4 regions of the Pseudonocardia sp. EC080619-01 genome follow, and region 1 is predicted to be linked to each of the others. Evidence: predicted binding sites of a transcription regulator. Region 1 holds the regulator's gene; each other region holds the start of a gene.
The links. The regulator LexA, encoded in region 1, represses DNA repair genes until DNA is damaged. The targets are predictions, from matches to a motif close to CGAACACGTGTTCG.
Positions count from the first base shown of each region.

Region 2: a site for LexA is predicted at 2,074-2,087, ahead of dnaB (replicative DNA helicase). Genes of this name have one in related genera too.
Region 3: a site for LexA is predicted at 2,283-2,296, ahead of AD017_RS22540 (CoA transferase subunit A). Genes of this name have one in related genera too.
Region 4: a site for LexA is predicted at 1,770-1,783, ahead of AD017_RS13720 (phosphoenolpyruvate carboxykinase (GTP)). Genes of this name have one in related genera too.

Region 1 covers NZ_CP012184.1:1,099,730-1,103,936, reverse strand. The annotation lists gene hflX (GTPase HflX) at 1-397, shown strand, start outside; gene AD017_RS05070 (hypothetical protein) at 475-1,608, shown strand; gene lexA (transcriptional repressor LexA) at 1,634-2,368, opposite strand; gene AD017_RS05060 (hypothetical protein) at 2,577-2,909, shown strand; gene AD017_RS05055 (hypothetical protein) at 3,085-3,723, shown strand; gene nrdR (transcriptional regulator NrdR) at 4,057-4,207, shown strand, end outside.
Region 2 covers NZ_CP012184.1:2,898,641-2,902,847, forward strand. The annotation lists gene rpsF (30S ribosomal protein S6) at 1-276, shown strand, start outside; gene AD017_RS13595 (single-stranded DNA-binding protein) at 290-859, shown strand; gene rpsR (30S ribosomal protein S18) at 914-1,150, shown strand; gene rplI (50S ribosomal protein L9) at 1,165-1,644, shown strand; gene dnaB (replicative DNA helicase) at 2,118-3,530, shown strand; gene AD017_RS13615 (DUF3040 domain-containing protein) at 3,592-3,933, opposite strand; gene AD017_RS13620 (dTDP-4-dehydrorhamnose 3,5-epimerase family protein) at 4,091-4,207, opposite strand, start outside.
Region 3 covers NZ_CP012184.1:4,801,220-4,805,426, forward strand. The annotation lists gene AD017_RS22530 (cytochrome P450) at 1-823, shown strand, start outside; gene AD017_RS22535 (3-oxoacid CoA-transferase subunit B) at 866-1,492, opposite strand; gene AD017_RS22540 (CoA transferase subunit A) at 1,492-2,238, opposite strand; gene AD017_RS22545 (MOSC domain-containing protein) at 2,564-3,463, opposite strand; gene AD017_RS22550 (HAD hydrolase-like protein) at 3,509-4,156, opposite strand; gene AD017_RS22555 (lyase family protein) at 4,197-4,207, shown strand, end outside.
Region 4 covers NZ_CP012184.1:2,921,252-2,925,458, forward strand. The annotation lists gene AD017_RS13710 (MFS transporter) at 1-963, shown strand, start outside; gene AD017_RS13715 (hypothetical protein) at 1,160-1,507, shown strand; gene AD017_RS13720 (phosphoenolpyruvate carboxykinase (GTP)) at 1,870-3,696, shown strand; gene AD017_RS13725 (carbon starvation CstA family protein) at 3,897-4,207, shown strand, end outside.

The sequences.
Region 1 (4,207 bases):
GCCGCGCGAGCTCCTGGTGATCAACAAGGTGGACGCCGCCGGTGACCTCGCACTGGCCCGGCTGCGGCACGCCCAGCCGGAGGCGGTGTTCGTTTCCGCGCACGACGGCAGCGGCATCGGGAAGCTCCGCGACCGGATCGCGGAGCTGCTCCCGCGCCCCGAGTACGAGGTCGACCTGCTGCTGCCCTACACCGAGGGTGCGCTCGTGGCCCGGCTCCACGACGAGGGCGAGATCCTCGCCGAGGAGCACACCGGTGAGGGCACCCGGGTCCGCGCCCGGGTCGGCCCGGAGCTCGGCACCGCGGTGCTCCCGTACGCCGTCGGCGGGACCGCGACGGTGCCCGCGGACACCGATCCTGCGGGCACCGACCTGCCCGCGACGGCGGCAGGGCACTGAGCCCGAGGGGGCCCCGCACGTCCCGGCCCCGCACGTCCCGGCCCTGCATGTCCCGGCCCCGGCGGAGCAGGCTCCGTGTGGGGCCGGTCGCCGTCGCGCTCGGGATCGTCCTCGGCATCAGCGGTGCCGGAGCCGGCGGGGTGACGGCGGCGCACGCCGCGCCGGACGAGGTCCCGGGGGCCCCGCCACGGACCGGGGCCGCACCCGGGCCGGCAGCGCCGCGTCCGGTCTGCACGGCCGAGGACCCGCGGGCCGCCGAGCTCTCCGGGCTGGTCGCCGAGGGCCCACCGGGAGCGGGCCCGGTGCGGTACCGGGCGATCGTCGACGGCGGCGGAACCGGCGAGGTCCTCACGCTCGACCCGGTGACCTGCGCGGTCACCGAGATCCGGGACACCGGTGTCCGGGTCACCGACGTCGAGGACCTCGGCGCGACACCCGACGGGACCCTCTGGCTCGCCGACATCGGCGACAACCGCGGCGACCGCGGCACGGTGCGCCTGGTCGAGCTGCCGGTGTCCGGGCCCGCGCGGGCGCACGACCTCGTCTACCCGGACGGGCCGCGCGACGCCGAGGCGATCCTCCTCGCCGACGACGGGACCCCGCTGATCGTCGCGAAGACCACGGGGGCGGCCGGGGTGTACCGGCCCGCCGGCCCGCTCGACGGCGGCGCCACACCGGTCACGCTGGACCGGGTCGGCGAGGTGGTCCTCCCGTACTCCGCCACGTCCGGCGGCCCGCTCGGCGCCACCGGGACCCGGACGGTCACCGGGGGAGCGGTCGGCCCTCCCGGCGCCGACGGTGGCCGGGTCGCCGCGCTGCGGACCTACACCGACGCGTGGGTGTTCCCGCTGCGCCCGCCACCGGACGGCCGGGTCTCCGCGGACGCGCTCGTCGAGGCCCTGCGCGCAGCGCCGCTGCCGGTGCCGCTGCCGGACGAGGCCCAGGGGGAGGCGGTGGCCCTCGACGGCCGCGGGACGCTGCACTCCGGCTCGGAGGCCCGCGGGCTCTCGCCGGCGGGCGTCCGGGCCGTGCCCGGCGTGGCGACGGCCGCGACCGCCGCGGCGGCCCCCGTGGTCGCGCAACCGGCGGAGGTGCCCCGCACCGGGTCGTTCCCGCCGTGGCTGCCCGCCGTCGCCGGGGCCGGGGTGCTCGGGGTGTTGCTGCTGGCCGGGATCGGCGCGATGGTCCTGCACGGCCGTCGGCGGAGCTGATCCGCCGACGGCCCGGTCCCGCGCCTCAGAGCCGGCGCATGACCGCGACGACCCGGCCCAGGATCGACGCGTCGTCCCCCGGGATCGGGTCGTACGCCTCGTTCGCCGGCATCAGCCAGATGTGCCCGTCCTTGCGGCGGAACGTCTTCACCGTCGCCTCGCCGTCGATCATCGCGGCCACGACCTCGCCCTGCTCGGCGACCGGCTGCTGCCGGACGACGACCCAGTCCCCGTCGGTGATCGCGGCGTCGACCATCGAGTCGCCCTTGACGTTGAGCAGGAACAACGTGCCCTCGCCGACGATCTCCCGCGGGAGCGGGAACACGTCCTGCACGGCCTGCTCGGCGAGGATCGGCCCGCCCGCTGCGATGTCACCGAGCAGCGGCACGAAGGCCGGTGCCGGGCGCTCGGACCGGACCGCCTCGGTGTCCGCGTCGGTGCCGTCGCCCGCCGCGGCCTGCTCCGGGCTCCGGACGTCGACCGCCCGGGTCCGGTTCGGGTCCCGGCGGAGGAAGCCCTTCCGCTCCAGGGTCCGCAGCTGGTGGTGCACCGAGGAGGTGGAGGTCAGCCCCACCGCGTCCCCGATCTCGCGCACGCTCGGCGGGTACCCGTACCGATCCACCCAGTCCCGGATCACCGACAGGACCTTCCGCTGCCGCGGGGTCAGCCCACGGGTGTCGGCCGGGGGCTCGGGGAACTCCCGGACGTCCGCGGATCCCGGCCCGGCGGGCGCACCGCCTCCGGACTCGTCCGCTGCCATCGCATTCGCCTCCTCGAGGATCTACCGGCACGAACACTAGCCAAGTCCGGGCCGTCCGCCAAACATGCGTTCGAAGTTCGTGCCGGGCGTGTCGTGGATTCCGTCGGACCCCGGTGGTAGAACATCGCACAGGCGTTCGATCGAACATCGATTCGACGACTTCGGTCCGGCGCCCGTACAGCGCCGGAGACCGGGAGGGGTGGAGATCGTGAGCGCGACGACGGAGGTGCGGGTGGTCCCCGGCGGTGTCCGCCCGCCGGTCACCGCGGAGCTGGTTCGGGCGGCGCCGCTCGCGGTGCCGCCGCCGCCGTGTGGGACGACGGTCCGGGTGTCCTCCGCGACGCCTGCGGCGGTCCGGATGCCGCCGGGTGCGCGCTCGGCGGGGTCGGCGGGTGCGCCCTCCGTGCTGCACCGGGCGGTCGCCGCCGTGGGCGTGCTGGTCGCCTCCGCCACGGCGGTCGTCGGGCTGGGCCTGCTGGCCGAGGTCGCCACCGCCGGCGTCGTCCCGGTCGCTCCGGCGGCCGTGTCCACGGGTCGCTGACCCGCCGGCGTCGGCGGGCCCGCGGGCGCCCGCCGGCGGCCCCCGTTTCTGTCGGGGGCCGGTGCTACACAGCTCGTACACCCGTTCGACCGGGCTCGGGGAAGGGCCGGTCGGGGGTGAGCAGGGCGCGCGGCCGGGTGTGGCCGGGCGCCGACGGCGAGGAGCAGGAGGAGCCATGCGAGAGCTCGACGTGCGTGACGTGGCGCGGGGGACCCGCGAGACGGCGCGGGGAACGCGCTCCGCCGGACCGCGTGAGCGCAGGCGCCCGGTCCGGCCGGTCTGCGCGGGCGGGGGCCGCTCCACGGCGGCGCTGCGCGACGCCGACCCCGTCGAGGACCGGGCGGTGCCGGTGGCCGAGGGCGTCCGCCGGCTGTCGGCGGCCGAGCGTGCCGCGCTCCGCTGGGCCGGCATCGAGCGGGCCGAGGGCGGCCACGACCGTCCGGAGCGCACCGGGCGCCGCACCGTCCACGGTGTGCCGGTCGTTCCGGGCGCGGCACCGGCGTGGCGGACGGCGGGGGTCCCCGGGCGTGACCGGCGGCCGGTGGCGGCGGACCCGTCGTCCGTGCCCGCGCCGCGTACGGTCCGTCCGCTGCACCGCCGGTGCGTCGCCCCGGCGCGTCGCCGGACGCGGCAGGCGCAGGCGCACTCGCGGGGCTCCCGGCTGCTGGCCGGGGTGGCGGTCGCGCTGTGCGCGGCGACCGCCGTCGTGGTGCTCGGGCTGCTGGGTGACGCGGCCGCCGGGTGGAACGCCGGCGGCGCGACGGCCCCCGCGAGCCCGGCGGGGCCGGTCGTGACGGCGGCGACCGGACGCTGACCGGTGGCCGCCGGGCGCGACACACCGGCGTGTCGCGGAACCGGGTGGCCGTCCGGCGCGGTCGTTCCGGGGCGACGGACGGCGGGCGGAGCCGGCGTGCACGACCTGATCAGGGCGTATGCATCCGTTCATGATCGGTTGCTGTCGGCGGGGGCCGGGAGCCGGTGTGCGAGGCTTCGGGTCCCGATCGGGCGAAGCTCGGCGCCGCGCCGCCCCTGGGATGGCGCACCCCTAGATGTAGGGGTTACATTGGTGTCGTTCTCCCACGGGTTGGGGAACAGGTCATCGCGGAGAGTCTCCGGTAGGTCGCGGGAGAAAGAGGGTGGGTACGTCGTGCGTTGCCCCTTCTGCCGCCACCCGGACTCGCGGGTGATCGATTCCCGGACCGCCGACGACGGGACGTGTACCCGCCGTCGCCGGTCTTGCACCGCGTGCGGTCGCCGGTTCACCACGGTCGAGGAGACCGTGCTCGCCGTCGTCAAGC
Region 2 (4,207 bases), 1.8 Mb from region 1:
CTGGACGAGCGCACTGTGCAGCCGTCCCTGGAGCAGTTCCTCACCGTCGTGAAGAGCGACGGCGGATCGATCGAGAAGATCGAGGTCTGGGGCAAGCGCCGGCTGGCCTACGAGATCAAGAAGCAGGGCGAGGCCATCTACGCGGTCGTCGAGATCGCCGCGGAGCCGGCCACCGTCGCCGAGCTGGACCGCCAGCTGGGCCTGAACGAGTCCGTGCTGCGCACCAAGGTGCTGCGCAAGGACGTCACCCGCACGCCGGCGCCCGCCGCCGGCTGAGAGAGGGGCAGTCATGGCCGGCGAGACCGTGATCACCGTCGTGGGCAACCTGACGGCGGATCCCGAGCTGCGGTTCACCCCCTCCGGCGCCGCGGTCGCCAACTTCACCGTCGCGTCCACACCGCGCACCTTCGACCGCCAGTCCGGCGAGTGGAAGGACGGGGAGGCGCTGTTCCTGCGCTGCAACATCTGGCGGCAGGCGGCGGAGAACGTCGCCGAGTCGCTGACCCGCGGTGCGCGGGTCGTGGTGCAGGGGCGTCTCCGCCAGCGGTCCTTCGAGACCCGCGAGGGTGAGAAGCGCACCGTCGTGGAGATGGAGGTCGACGAGGTCGGTCCCTCGCTCCGCTACGCGACCGCCAAGGTCAACAAGGTCAACAAGGTCAGCCGGGGCGGAGGCTCCGGTGGCTTCGGTGGCGGCGGCGGTGGTGGCGGCTACGACGGCGGCGGCGGTGGCGGATTCGGCGGCGGCCAGCAAGGCGGCGGCGGGTCCGGTGGAGGCAACTCCGGCGGCTATGACGACCCCTGGGGTTCGGCCCCGCCCGCGGGCAGCGGAGCGGCGTCCGACGACGAGCCCCCCTTCTGATCCACGTTCGCATCCCGCCCGTCACGGGCGGTGGACTACTCCAGGAGCACCACCATGGCCAAGGTCATCGTGCGCAAGCCGAAGAAGAAGGTCTGCGCTTTCTGCAAGGACAAGGCCCAGCCGATCGACTACAAGGACACCGGTCTGCTGCGGAAGTTCATCTCCGACCGGGGCAAGATCCGCGCCCGCCGTGTGACCGGCAACTGCCGGCAGCACCAGCGTGACGTCGCCGTCGCGGTCAAGAACTCCCGCGAGGTGGCCCTGCTGCCCTACACCTCGACCGCTCGCTGAGGAAGGGGAGACACGTGAAGCTCATCCTCAACGCCGACGTCCCGAACCTGGGCGCCCCGGGTGACATCGTCGAGGTCAAGGACGGCTACGGCCGTAACTACCTGCTGCCGCGCAAGCTCGCGGTCGTCGCCACCCGTGGCGCCGAGAAGCAGGTCGAGCAGATCCGCCGGGCCCAGAAGACCCGCGAGATCCGCGACCTGGGCCACGCCCAGCAGGTCGACTCGCAGCTGAAGAACCTGAACGTCACCGTGCCGGCCAAGGCTGGCGCCAGCGGTCGTCTGTTCGGTTCGGTCACGCCGGCTGCCGTCGTCGACGCGGTGAAGACCGCGGGCGGCCCGGCGCTGGACAAGCGGACGGTCGACGTCCCGGGTCACATCAAGACCCTGGGCAAGCACCAGGTGCAGGTCCGCCTGCACCCGGAGGTCACCACCGAGCTGCCGATCGCGGTCTCGCCCTCCGGAGTCCTACGTGGACTGCGACACCCTGTCGAGTGAATGGGGCGGGATCCGTTGTCACGCAGGCGACACGCCGCAGGGTGACGCCCCGGTCGTCGGAGGGGGTTGTGGACGCGACGGACGGTGAGCGGTGCCCCGGGGAGTCCGACACGCCCACGAGAGGTCTGCGCCGACACGCCAGAGCAAAGTTGTCCACACCCGTCCCCATGCCTCTGACCTGCTGTTCCGGCACGAATCCGGCTGTTGTCCCCAACATGTCCACAGCACGGTCCCGGGATGGGCGGTGTTGGTGCACAGTTCATCCCCAAGTCGATCACCAGACCGGTTCGCGCGCGGTGCCCGCACCGACCTAGCCTCGGTCGTACCGGCCCGGTGAGAGGCCGTGCGCGATCCGCGCACGGGCGTCGCCGTGAGAGCCGGAGATCGCGGGAGATCAGCGCGGGCGGCACCCATCCGTCGCTCGCGCATCGAACGTGTGTTCGTTAAGCTGTTCACCGGGGGTGACGCTGCGTATGGCTCTGACCGACGACCGTCCTGCCGGGCGGCCTCGGGCCGTCCGTGACGGCGAGGCCGGTGGCTCCGGTGAAGGCGGCAACGGCGCCTTCGACCGTCAGCCCCCACAGGACCTCACCGCGGAACAGTCCGTGCTCGGCGGCATGCTGCTGAGCAAGGACGCGATCGCCGACGTGGTCGAGGTGCTGCGCCCGGAGGACTTCTACCGGCCCGCGCACCAGACCGTCTACGAGACGATCCTGGACCTCTACGGCCGTGGTGAGCCGGCCGACGCGGTGACCGTGTCGGCGGAGCTGCAGCGGCGCGGCGAGCTCGTGCGGCTGGGAGGGGCGCCGTACCTGCACACCCTGATCGCGACCGTGCCGACCGCGGCGAACGCGGCGTACTACGCCGAGATCGTCGGGGAGAAGGCGATCCTGCGGCGACTGGTCGAGGCCGGCACCCGGATCGTGCAGCTCGGCTACCACGGCAACGAGGGCGGTGAGGTCGAGGAGGTCGTCGACCGGGCACAGGCCGCGGTCTACGAGGTCACCGAGCGCACCACCACCGAGGACTACACGGTGCTGGAGGAGCTCCTCCAGCCCACGATGGACGAGATCGACGCGATCGCCTCCCAGGGCGGGATGGCCGCGGGCGTGCCGACCGGGTTCGCCGATCTCGACGCCGTGACCAACGGCCTGCACCCGGGGCAGATGGTCGTCGTCGCGGCCCGTCCGGGTCTGGGCAAGTCGACCCTCGGCCTGGACTTCGCCCGGTCGTGCTCCATCAAGAACGGCATGACCAGTGCGTTCTTCTCGCTGGAGATGAGCAAGTCCGAGATCGTGATGCGTCTGCTCTCGGCGGAGGCGCGGATCCGGCTGGCCGACATGCGCGCGGGCCGGATGTCCGACGAGGACTGGACGCGGATGGCGCGGCGGATGTCGGAGATCTCCGAGGCGCCCCTCTACATCGACGACTCACCGAACCTGACGCTGATGGAGATCCGGGCCAAGGCGCGCCGGATGAAGCAGCGCAACGACCTCAAGCTGATCATCCTGGACTACCTGCAGCTGATGACCTCGGGCCGCAAGGTCGAGTCGCGTCAGCAGGAGGTGTCCGAGTTCTCGCGTCAGATCAAGCTGATCGCGAAGGAGCTCGAGGTGCCGGTGGTCGCGATGAGCCAGCTGAACCGTGGTCCCGAGCAGCGCACGGACAAGCGGCCGATGCTGTCGGACCTGCGTGAGTCCGGTTCGATCGAGCAGGACGCCGACATGGTGGTCCTGCTGCACCGGCCCGACGCGTTCGAACAGGACGATCCGCGCGCCGGCGAGGCGGACCTGATCCTGGCCAAGCACCGTAACGGCCCGACCACGACGATCACGGTGGCCCACCAGCTGCACTACAGCCGGTTCTCCGACCTGGCGCACGGCTGAGCCGCGCCGGGCGGCGGTCCCGCCCGCGAGAGGCGGGGCCCGGCGGGCTCGGCGGGGACGGTCAGGCCGTACCGGGCTGGGCCCGCGGGCCCGTCGTCGCGGCGACACCCAGGGACAGGGCTGCCAGCACGATGCCGGCGATCACGACCGGCACGCTGACCGCGACGGCGCCCACCAGCAGCACCAGCAGGGAGAGACCCAGCAGGGTCGAGGGGAGCGGGCCCGAGCGGTGCACGGAGCGGCCGCCGCCGTTGCCGGAGAGACCGCTCAGCAGCCCACCCGGCCCGATCGGTACGCGGCCTGCTGCCGCCAGTGCGGCGAAACGCCGCACCAGGCGCGGGTCGGTCAGTCGCAGCTGCACCTCGATCTCGTGCAGCCGACGGCGCTCACGGTCGCTGAGCACTGCAACACCCCTCTTAGGGTCTCGGACGGCACACCACGTGCCGGCGGAACGCCAGGGGCGTCGTCGATCCGGGCTGATGCGACAGTACGTGACCGAATCGTGATCTTCGGCGCGGGGGCGGCGGCGTCACACGTGCCGCGGCTCACCCGCGGCCGGCTCACCAGAGCGAGACGCGGTCGTGACGGGGGCCGGCCGGGGCGCCGAGCCGGGTGCAGAGCCCGGCCCAGGAACGGTCGTCGGCCGGGGTCCGCACCGGGCGCGGACGCAGCCAGCG
Region 3 (4,207 bases), 2.4 Mb from region 1:
CGCCGACCGGCCGGTCGACCTCATGCGGGAGTACGCGTTCCTCGTCCCGGTGCTCGTGATCTGTGAGCTGCTCGGCGTGCCTGCGGAGGACCGGGACCAGTTCTCCGCGTGGTCGTCGGTGATGGTCGACGACTCGCCGCAGGAGGAGAAGTTCGCCGCGATGGGCAGCCTGCACGGCTACCTGAGCGAGCTCATCGAGCGCAAGCGCACCGAGCCCGACGACGCGCTGCTCTCGTCGCTGCTCGCGGTCAGCGAGGCCGACGGCGACACGCTGTCCCACGAGGAGCTCGTCGCCATGGCGATGCTGCTGCTCATCGCCGGGCACGAGACGACGGTCAACCTGATCGGCAACGGCGTCCTGGCCCTCCTGACCCATCCCGGGGAGCGGGCGAGGCTGCAGGACGACCCGTCACTGATCACGTCGGCGGTGGAGGAGTTCCTGCGGTTCGAGTCGCCGGTGACGAACACGCCGATGCGGTTCGCGAGCGAGGACGTCACCTACTCCGGGGTGACCATCCCGGCCGGATCGACGGTCATGCTCGGCCTGGCCGCGGCCAACCGGGACCCCGCGTGGACCGAGCGGGCCGACGAACTCGACATCACCCGGGTCGCGTCCGGCGGGGTGTTCTTCGGGCACGGCATCCACTTCTGCCTGGGGGCCCAGCTGGCACGCACCGAGGGACGGGTGGCGATCGGGAAGCTGGTCGCGCAGCGCCCGGACCTCGCGCTCGCCGTCGATCCGTCGGAGCTGACCTACCGCGAGTCGACCCTGGTCCGCGGGCTGACGGGGATGCCCGTGACTGTGGGCGCTGCGCGCTCGTGAGTGGTTGACGCGGTCAGGACCGCGTCAACCACTCACGAGCCGTCAGGCCAGCGGGGCGCCGGTCTTCTCCCGCACCTCGTCGGCGGAGACGCCCGGGGCGGTCTCGACCAGCGCGAGACCGTCGGGTGTCACGTCGATGACGGCGAGGTCGGTGACGATCCGGGTGACGCAGCCCAGGCCGGTGATCGGCAGCGAGCAGCGCTCGACGATCTTCGGCGACCCGTCCTTCGAGACGTGGTCCATCATCACGACGACGCGCCGGGCGCCGTGCACGAGGTCCATCGCGCCGCCCATCCCCTTGATCATCTTGCCGGGGACCGACCAGTTCGCGAGATCGCCGTTCGCCGCGACCTCCATGCCGCCGAGGACGGCGACGTCGAGCTTCCCGGCCCGGATCTGGCCGAAGCTCTCCGCGGACCCGAAGTAGGCGGCGCCGTCGGTGACGGTGACGGTCTCCTTGCCGGCGTTGATCAGGTCGGGGTCGATCTCGTCGTCGGTGGGGTAGGGACCGACGCCGAGGATCCCGTTCTCCGAGTGCAGGACCACCGTGCGGCCGTCGGGGATGTGCCCGGGGACCAGGGTGGGCATGCCGATGCCGAGGTTCACGTACGACCCGTCCGGGAGCTCCTCGGCGACCCGGGCGGCCATCTCGTCGCGTGTCAGGGCCATCAGCCGCTCACCGTCCTGAACTCGACCGGCTTCTCCACGCCGGGCACGTGCAGGACGCGCTGGACGTGGATGCCGGGGGTGTGCACGTGGTCCGGGTCGATCTCGCCCGGCTCGACCAGGTGCTCGACCTGCGCGATCGTGACCCGGCCCGCGGCGGCCGCGTCCGGGTTGAAGTTCCGCGCCGAACGCCGGAACACGAGGTTGCCGTGCCGGTCGCCCTTCCAGGCGTGGACCAGCCCGAAGTCGGGGGTCAGCGCGCGCTCGAGGACGTAGGACACGCCGTCGAACTCGCGGACCTCCTTCTCGGGCGACATGACCGCGACGGAGCCGTCGGGTGCGTAGCGCCAGGGCAGGCCGCCGTCGGCGACGAGCGTGCCGACGCCGGCCGGGGTGTAGAACGCCGGGATCCCCGCGCCACCGGCGCGCAGCCGCTCGGCGAGCGTGCCCTGCGGCGTCAGCTCCAGCTCCAGCTCGCCGCCCAGGTACTGGCGGGCGAACTCCTTGTTGTTGCCGACGTAGGAGCCGATCGTGCGCCGGATCCGGCCGGCGGACAGCAGGGTGCCGAGGCCGAAGCCGTCGACGCCGAGGTTGTTCGAGATCGTCTCCAGATCGGTCGCGCCCTGCTCCAGCAGGGCGGCGATCAGCACCGTCGGGACGCCCGACATGCCGAACCCGCCGACCGCGAGCGACGCGCCGTCGCCGATGTCGGCGACCGCGTCCGCGGCGGATACCACCACCTTGTCCATCACGCACCTCCGTCGGACGCGACGGTACCGCAGTGTGCGATCTGCGGACAAGCGTTCGCTGTGCGAACGTCATCGGTGCCGACGGAGCGCGGGCGTGCGCCGTCGCGTAGCCAGGCCCGCTCCGTCCGGCGGCCGTCCCGAGCTGGAGCACCCCGTCGTCTGTCCGTGCGCCCCGGCGCCGGCTCACGCACCCGTCGCGTGGGGTGCGCCCCCACGTGACGGGGTGCGCCGACGGTGACGGGGTGCGCCGACGACGGGGCACGCCGCCACGTGACGGGGTGCGCCGACGGTGACGGGGTGCGCCGACCGGGTGCCGGGCGCGGGGTCAGGCCGCGGTGGGGGCCTCGTGCTCGTCGCCGACCGCGATCTCCCCGTCGGTGACGACGTCGGCGTACACCCCGGCGCACGCCCAGACCCCGCCGATCTGCGGGATCTCGATCCGGTTGTGCTTGGCGATGGTCCGCAGGGTGCCGGGGTCGCGGGGCAGGTCGCCCTGCGCCAGCGTCGTCATCACGCACCGCATGGTGGCGAACGAGTACCGCACGGCGACGCCGCCGATGGTGCCGTCCGACCCCGGCCAGTCGTTCTCGAGGAAGCCGGCGTCCTCGCCGCGAAGGACGACGTTCGGGCGGTAACGGCGCGGGTCGAAGGTCGCGTCCGGGGCGAGCTCGCGCAGCCGGTCCAGTGTGGACTCGGTGAGCACGTGCAGCGTGGACAGGTCGAAGAAGGTGCCCGGCGCGCCGAACGCGGAGACGTCGAACCGGCTGACCCGCTCGCCGGTGTCCTCGTGCCGGGCGGTGGTGCCCTCGATCAGCTGCCCGGGGGCGAGCTGGTCGATCGGGAGGTCGTCGAACTCCGGCCAGACCTCCTCGAACTGGCTGCCCTCCGGTGGCTCGGCGATGAGCCGGACCTCGCGGTCGAGGATCGCGGAGAGCGCCGTGTCGATCCCCGGGTCGTCGGAGCGCAGCATCGAGCCGTCCGGGAAGCGGATCTCCACCTCGGGCAGCGGGCGGCCCGGTTCCGGCTCGGCGGCGAACCGCGCGGAGAAGTCGAGCAGGCCCGACCACAGGCGCGGGACCTTGGCGCTCGCGACGGTGCCCGACTCGACGTCGTACACCGCCAGTGCCCGGTCGCCCAGCAGCCCGCGGCCGGTCACGACCGACCGTTCCACGGACTCGCCGAGCATGGATTTCACCGGGTACCGGTGCAGTGAGACGACCGTCATACCTCGGTGTCTACCGGTCGCGAACGGGCCGGCGAAAGGAAGTCCTCAGCCGAGGAGTGCGACCCGGAGATCGTCCGCGGATGCGTACACGATCTCGGCACCCGCGGCTTCCAGCTCGCCCGGCTCGGCGTAGCCCCAGCCCGCGCCGGCGCAGCGGAGGCCGTGTTCGGCCGACCCCTCGACGTCGTGCAGCCGGTCGCCGACCATCAGCGGCTCGTCCACACCGGACGGGTTCCCCAGCCGGCGCAGCGCCTCGGCGACCACGGCGCCCTTGGTCGGGCGGTCAGCGGTGCGGGTGTCGCCGACGATCTCGGTGAACAGGTCGGTCCAGCCGTGGTGGGCGAGGATCTTGCGCGCCGACGGCTCGGCCTTGCTGGTGGCGAGCGCCATCGTCACGCCGGCGTCGCCGAGCGCCCGCAGCAGCTCCTCGACGCCGGGGTAGGGCCTGCTCCCCATCCAGCCGTCCTCGTCGCCGTAGATCCGGCGGTAGACCGGCAGTACCGCCGCCGTGCCCTCCTCGCCGAGGATCGGCGGGAGCGAGCGGTAGAGCGGCGGCCCGAGCAGGTGGGTGCCCAGCGCGGACTCGGGCACGTCGAGGCCGACCTCGTCGATGGCGCGGCGCATCGAGCCGAGGATGCCGGGGGCGGAGTCGACGAGGGTGCCGTCGAGATCGAGGAGGATGTGGGTCAGCACGGCTCCATCCTCCCTGTTCTCTCTGCGTACACTCGTCCGCATGGCGAACGC
Region 4 (4,207 bases), 1.8 Mb from region 1:
GTCGGCGTGCTGCTGTCGCTGCTGGCGATGGGGCCGCTCGTACTGGCGATCAAGCTCGTCGGCTCCGGCGGGCTCACGCCTGCGGCCGGCCTCGCCGTGCTGGTGGGTGCCGGATCGGCGGTCGCGTTCGTGCTGCACTCCCGGCGCCGGGTCCGCAACGGACTGGACCCGCTGATCGACCTGGAGCTGTTCGCCCGGCCGGTGCTGCGCTACAGCGCGCTGGCCAACGCGACGACGATGTTCGGCCTGACCGGGCTATTGTTCTTCTCCGCGCAGTACCTGCAGCTGGTCCTCGGCGCCTCGCCGCTGCAGGCCGGGCTGCTCCTGCTCCCGGGCTTCCTGGTCACGACCCTGGCCGGGTTGCTCGCGGCCCGCCTCGCCCGGCGGTACCCGCTGCACGGGCTCGTCACGACCGGGCTGGCCCTGGTGCTCGCCGGCTTCGTCGCCTGCCTGTTCCTGCGGGCCGACTCCGCCGTCGCGCTCCTGATGTCGGCGGCGGTGCTGATCGGTGCGGGCATCGGGCTCTCCGAGACCGTCACCAACGACGCCATCCTCGCCGCGGCGCCGCCGGAGAAGGCGGGTGCCGCGTCGGCGGTGTCGGAGACGGCCTACGAGATCGGTGCGGTGCTCGGTACGGCCCTGGTCGGGGGCGTGCTGTCGGCGGTCTACCGGGCGGGCGTCGTGCTGCCCGACGGCGCACCGGCGGCGGCCGGGGAGACCCTGGGGGCCGCCGTCGGTGCCGCGGCGGACCTGCCGGCCGGGGTCGCCGACGCGCTCACGGCGTCGGCGCAGGAGGCCTTCGTCGCCGGGGCCGACGTCGCGGCCGGGGTGGCCGCCGTCGTCGTGGCGGTGGTGCTGGTGACGGCCGGGCTCGGGCTGCGCCGGGCGCACCGGACGGTGCTGGCAGCGGGTGCGACCGGTCTGGACGGGGACGCGGCACGGCGCTCCGGGGCCCACCGCTGATCGCACGCGGTGAGCGAGCGGCAACCAGCTGTGACGATGCCGGGTGACCGTCCGGCGGCCCGGACGGGTGGTTCCGGCGACGCGCCGCCCGTCCGGTAGCCCGATCGGGGCTCACACGTGCCCCCGGCTGGTTCACTACGGCCGACCGCGGCGGCCGCGTCGTGCCGCCGGAGCCGACGTCATCCGGGAGCGATCCGTGCCGTACGAGGTGGTCAGCGCCTACACCCTGGTCCTGGGGGAGGCGGCGGTGGACGGCACCGCCGACGGCCGGCCCGAGGTGTCCGTGCACTCCACCGCCACCGACGCCTGGCGCGCGCTCGACACCGGCGTCCGGGAGCGGTGCGGCATGCGGCCGCGGCCGCGTCGCAGCATCGACCCGGACGCCGTCGTCCGGCTCGCGGACGCCTGGCGCGCGGCCGACCCGGACGCCCGCTACTGGCAGGTCACCGCGCACCGGCTCCCGATCATGCTGCCGGAGCTCGCCCGGCCGACCGCGGTGCCGGCCGTCCCCGCCCGCACCCCCTTACGCACTGCGAATGCCTAAGTCGGAACAAGGAATGCGTTGAATCGCAGGGTTCCGATCGACGAGTGTCTTTCCCTGACGCGAGTCCGCGCATTTCCGCCGTATCGTCGCGCGGCGTCGGCGAATACGTCACCCGCGCCGGGTTGCGTTCGTGTGACAACCCCGTCACCAGGGACGACGACGGCGTACGCGATTCTGTTCTGGATCGATCTACATGATCGGTGCTGTGCCTGACCTCTCAAAGAGGCCCATGGGTGCGTCCCGATTCCGCGGGTAGCCTCGCCGTACACCTTTTCCCGTCAGGGCCCGTACCGACTCCGGTAGCGGGCTCGCAGTAGTTCCCCCGGAGGACGGGCCGGGGCCGGCGAGGAGAACAGGACGACATGACTGCAGCGACCGTTCCGGGTACCGACCGCGCACCGACCACCAACCAGGGCGTCGTGGCCTGGGTTCAGGAGATCGCCGAGCTGGCCACCCCGGACCGCGTCGTGTGGTGCGACGGGTCCGAGGCGGAGTGGACGCGGTTCACCGACCAGCTGGTCGACCAGGGCACGATCGTGCGGCTGGACCCCGAGAAGAAGCCCAACTCGTTCTACGCGGCGTCCGACCCGGGCGACGTCGCGCGCGTCGAGGAGCGGACCTACATCTGCACCGAGACCGAGCGCGGCGCCGGGCCGACGAACAACTGGGTCGCCCCCGCCGAGATGAAGCGGACGATGACCGAGCTGTACCGCGGCAGCATGAAGGGCCGGACCCTCTACGTCGTCCCCTTCTGCATGGGCCCGACGAACGCGGACGACCCGAAGCTCGGCGTCGAGATCACCGACTCCGAGTACGTCGTCATCTCCATGCGGATCATGACCCGGATGGGCGCGGACATCCTGCCGCTGCTCGACGCGGCCGGTGACCGCTGGGTCAAGGCGCTGCACTCGATCGGCGCCCCGCTCGCCGACGGCCAGGCCGACGTGCCGTGGCCGCACAACGAGGACAAGTACATCAGCCACTTCCCGGAGACCCGGGAGATCTGGAGCTACGGCTCCGGCTACGGCGGCAACGCCCTGCTCGGCAAGAAGTGTTACGCGCTGCGCATCGCCTCGGCCATGGCGCACGACGAGGGCTGGCTCGCCGAGCACATGCTGATCCTCAAGCTGATCAGCCCGGAGGAGAAGGCGTACTACGTCGCGGCCGCGTTCCCGAGCGCCTGCGGCAAGACCAACCTCGCGATGCTGCAGCCGACCATCCCGGGCTGGCGTGCCGAGACCGTCGGCGACGACATCGCCTGGATGCGCTTCGGCGAGGACGGCAGGCTCTACGCCACCAACCCCGAGTTCGGCTTCTTCGGCGTCGCGCCGGGCACCAACTGGAAGACCAACCCGAACGCGATGCGCACCATCGAGGCCGGGAACGCGCTGTTCACCAACGTCGCGCTGACCGACGACGGCGACGTCTGGTGGGAGGACCTGGAGGGTGACCCGCAGCACCTGACCGACTGGAAGGGCAACGACTGGACGCCCGACTCCGGCGTCAAGGCCGCGCACCCGAACTCCCGCTACACCGTGCCGATCGACCAGTGCCCGGTCGTCGCCCCGGAGTGGAACGACCCGAAGGGCGTGCCGATCTCGGCGATCCTGTTCGGCGGCCGCCGCAAGACCACCGTCCCGCTGGTCACCGAGGCCCGCAGCTGGCAGCACGGCACCTTCATGGGCGCCACCATGTCGTCGGAGAAGACCGCGGCCGCGGCCGGCAAGGTCGGCGAGGTCCGCCGCGACCCGATGGCCATGCTGCCGTTCCTCGGCTACAACGTCGGCGACTACTTCGCGCACTGGGTGAACGTCGGCAAGAGCGCCGACGAGGGCAAGCTGCCGAAGATCTTCTACGTCAACTGGTTCCGCCGTGGCGAGGACGGCCGCTTCCTGTGGCCCGGGTTCGGCGAGAACAGCCGCGTCCTGAAGTGGGTCATCGAGCGGCTGGAGGGCTCGGCGGCTGCCGTCGAGACCCCCATCGGCTTCGTGCCGACCGCCGACCAGATCGACCTCGAGGGCGTCGACGCCGAGCGCGCCGACGTCGAGGCCTCGCTGGCCGTCGACGTCGAGGAGTGGAAGGCCGAGATCCCGCTCATCGAGGAGTGGTTCGAGAAGATCGGTGACGACAACCTGCCGTCGTCGATCCGCGACGAGTTCGAGGCCCTGAAGCAGCGCCTCGGCGCCTGACCGGGAGCCCACCGGAGCCCCCGGCGGCCACTGGCCGCCGGGGGCTCCCGTGTGTCCGCACCCTCCGCGGGCGGTCCTCCGCGGCGACTCCATAACGTCACACCGCGCAACGGTGACAGCCGTGATTGCGCGACGTAACGTCCCCGACCGGGCCGGCGCCGGCGGGGCACCGGTCGCGCACGGTGCACGGAGGGGGCGTCATGGTCACGACGGAGCGGCCGCGGGAACCCGAGGGACCCGGCACGGGAACGGCCGGTCCCCGGCGCCGTGACCCGAGGCAGATCGCGATCTGGACGGCGGTCGCCGTCGTCGGTGCCGTCGCCTGGGCGATCGTCGCGTTCGTCCGGGGCGAGCAGATCTCGGCGGCCTGGCTGGTCTTCGCCGCCGTCGCGTCCTACGCGATCGCCTACCGCTTCTACTCCCGCTGGATCGCGCACCGGGCGCTGCGGGTCGACGACACCCGGGCGACCCCGGCCGAGCGCCTCGACGACGGGCAGGACTACCAGCCCAC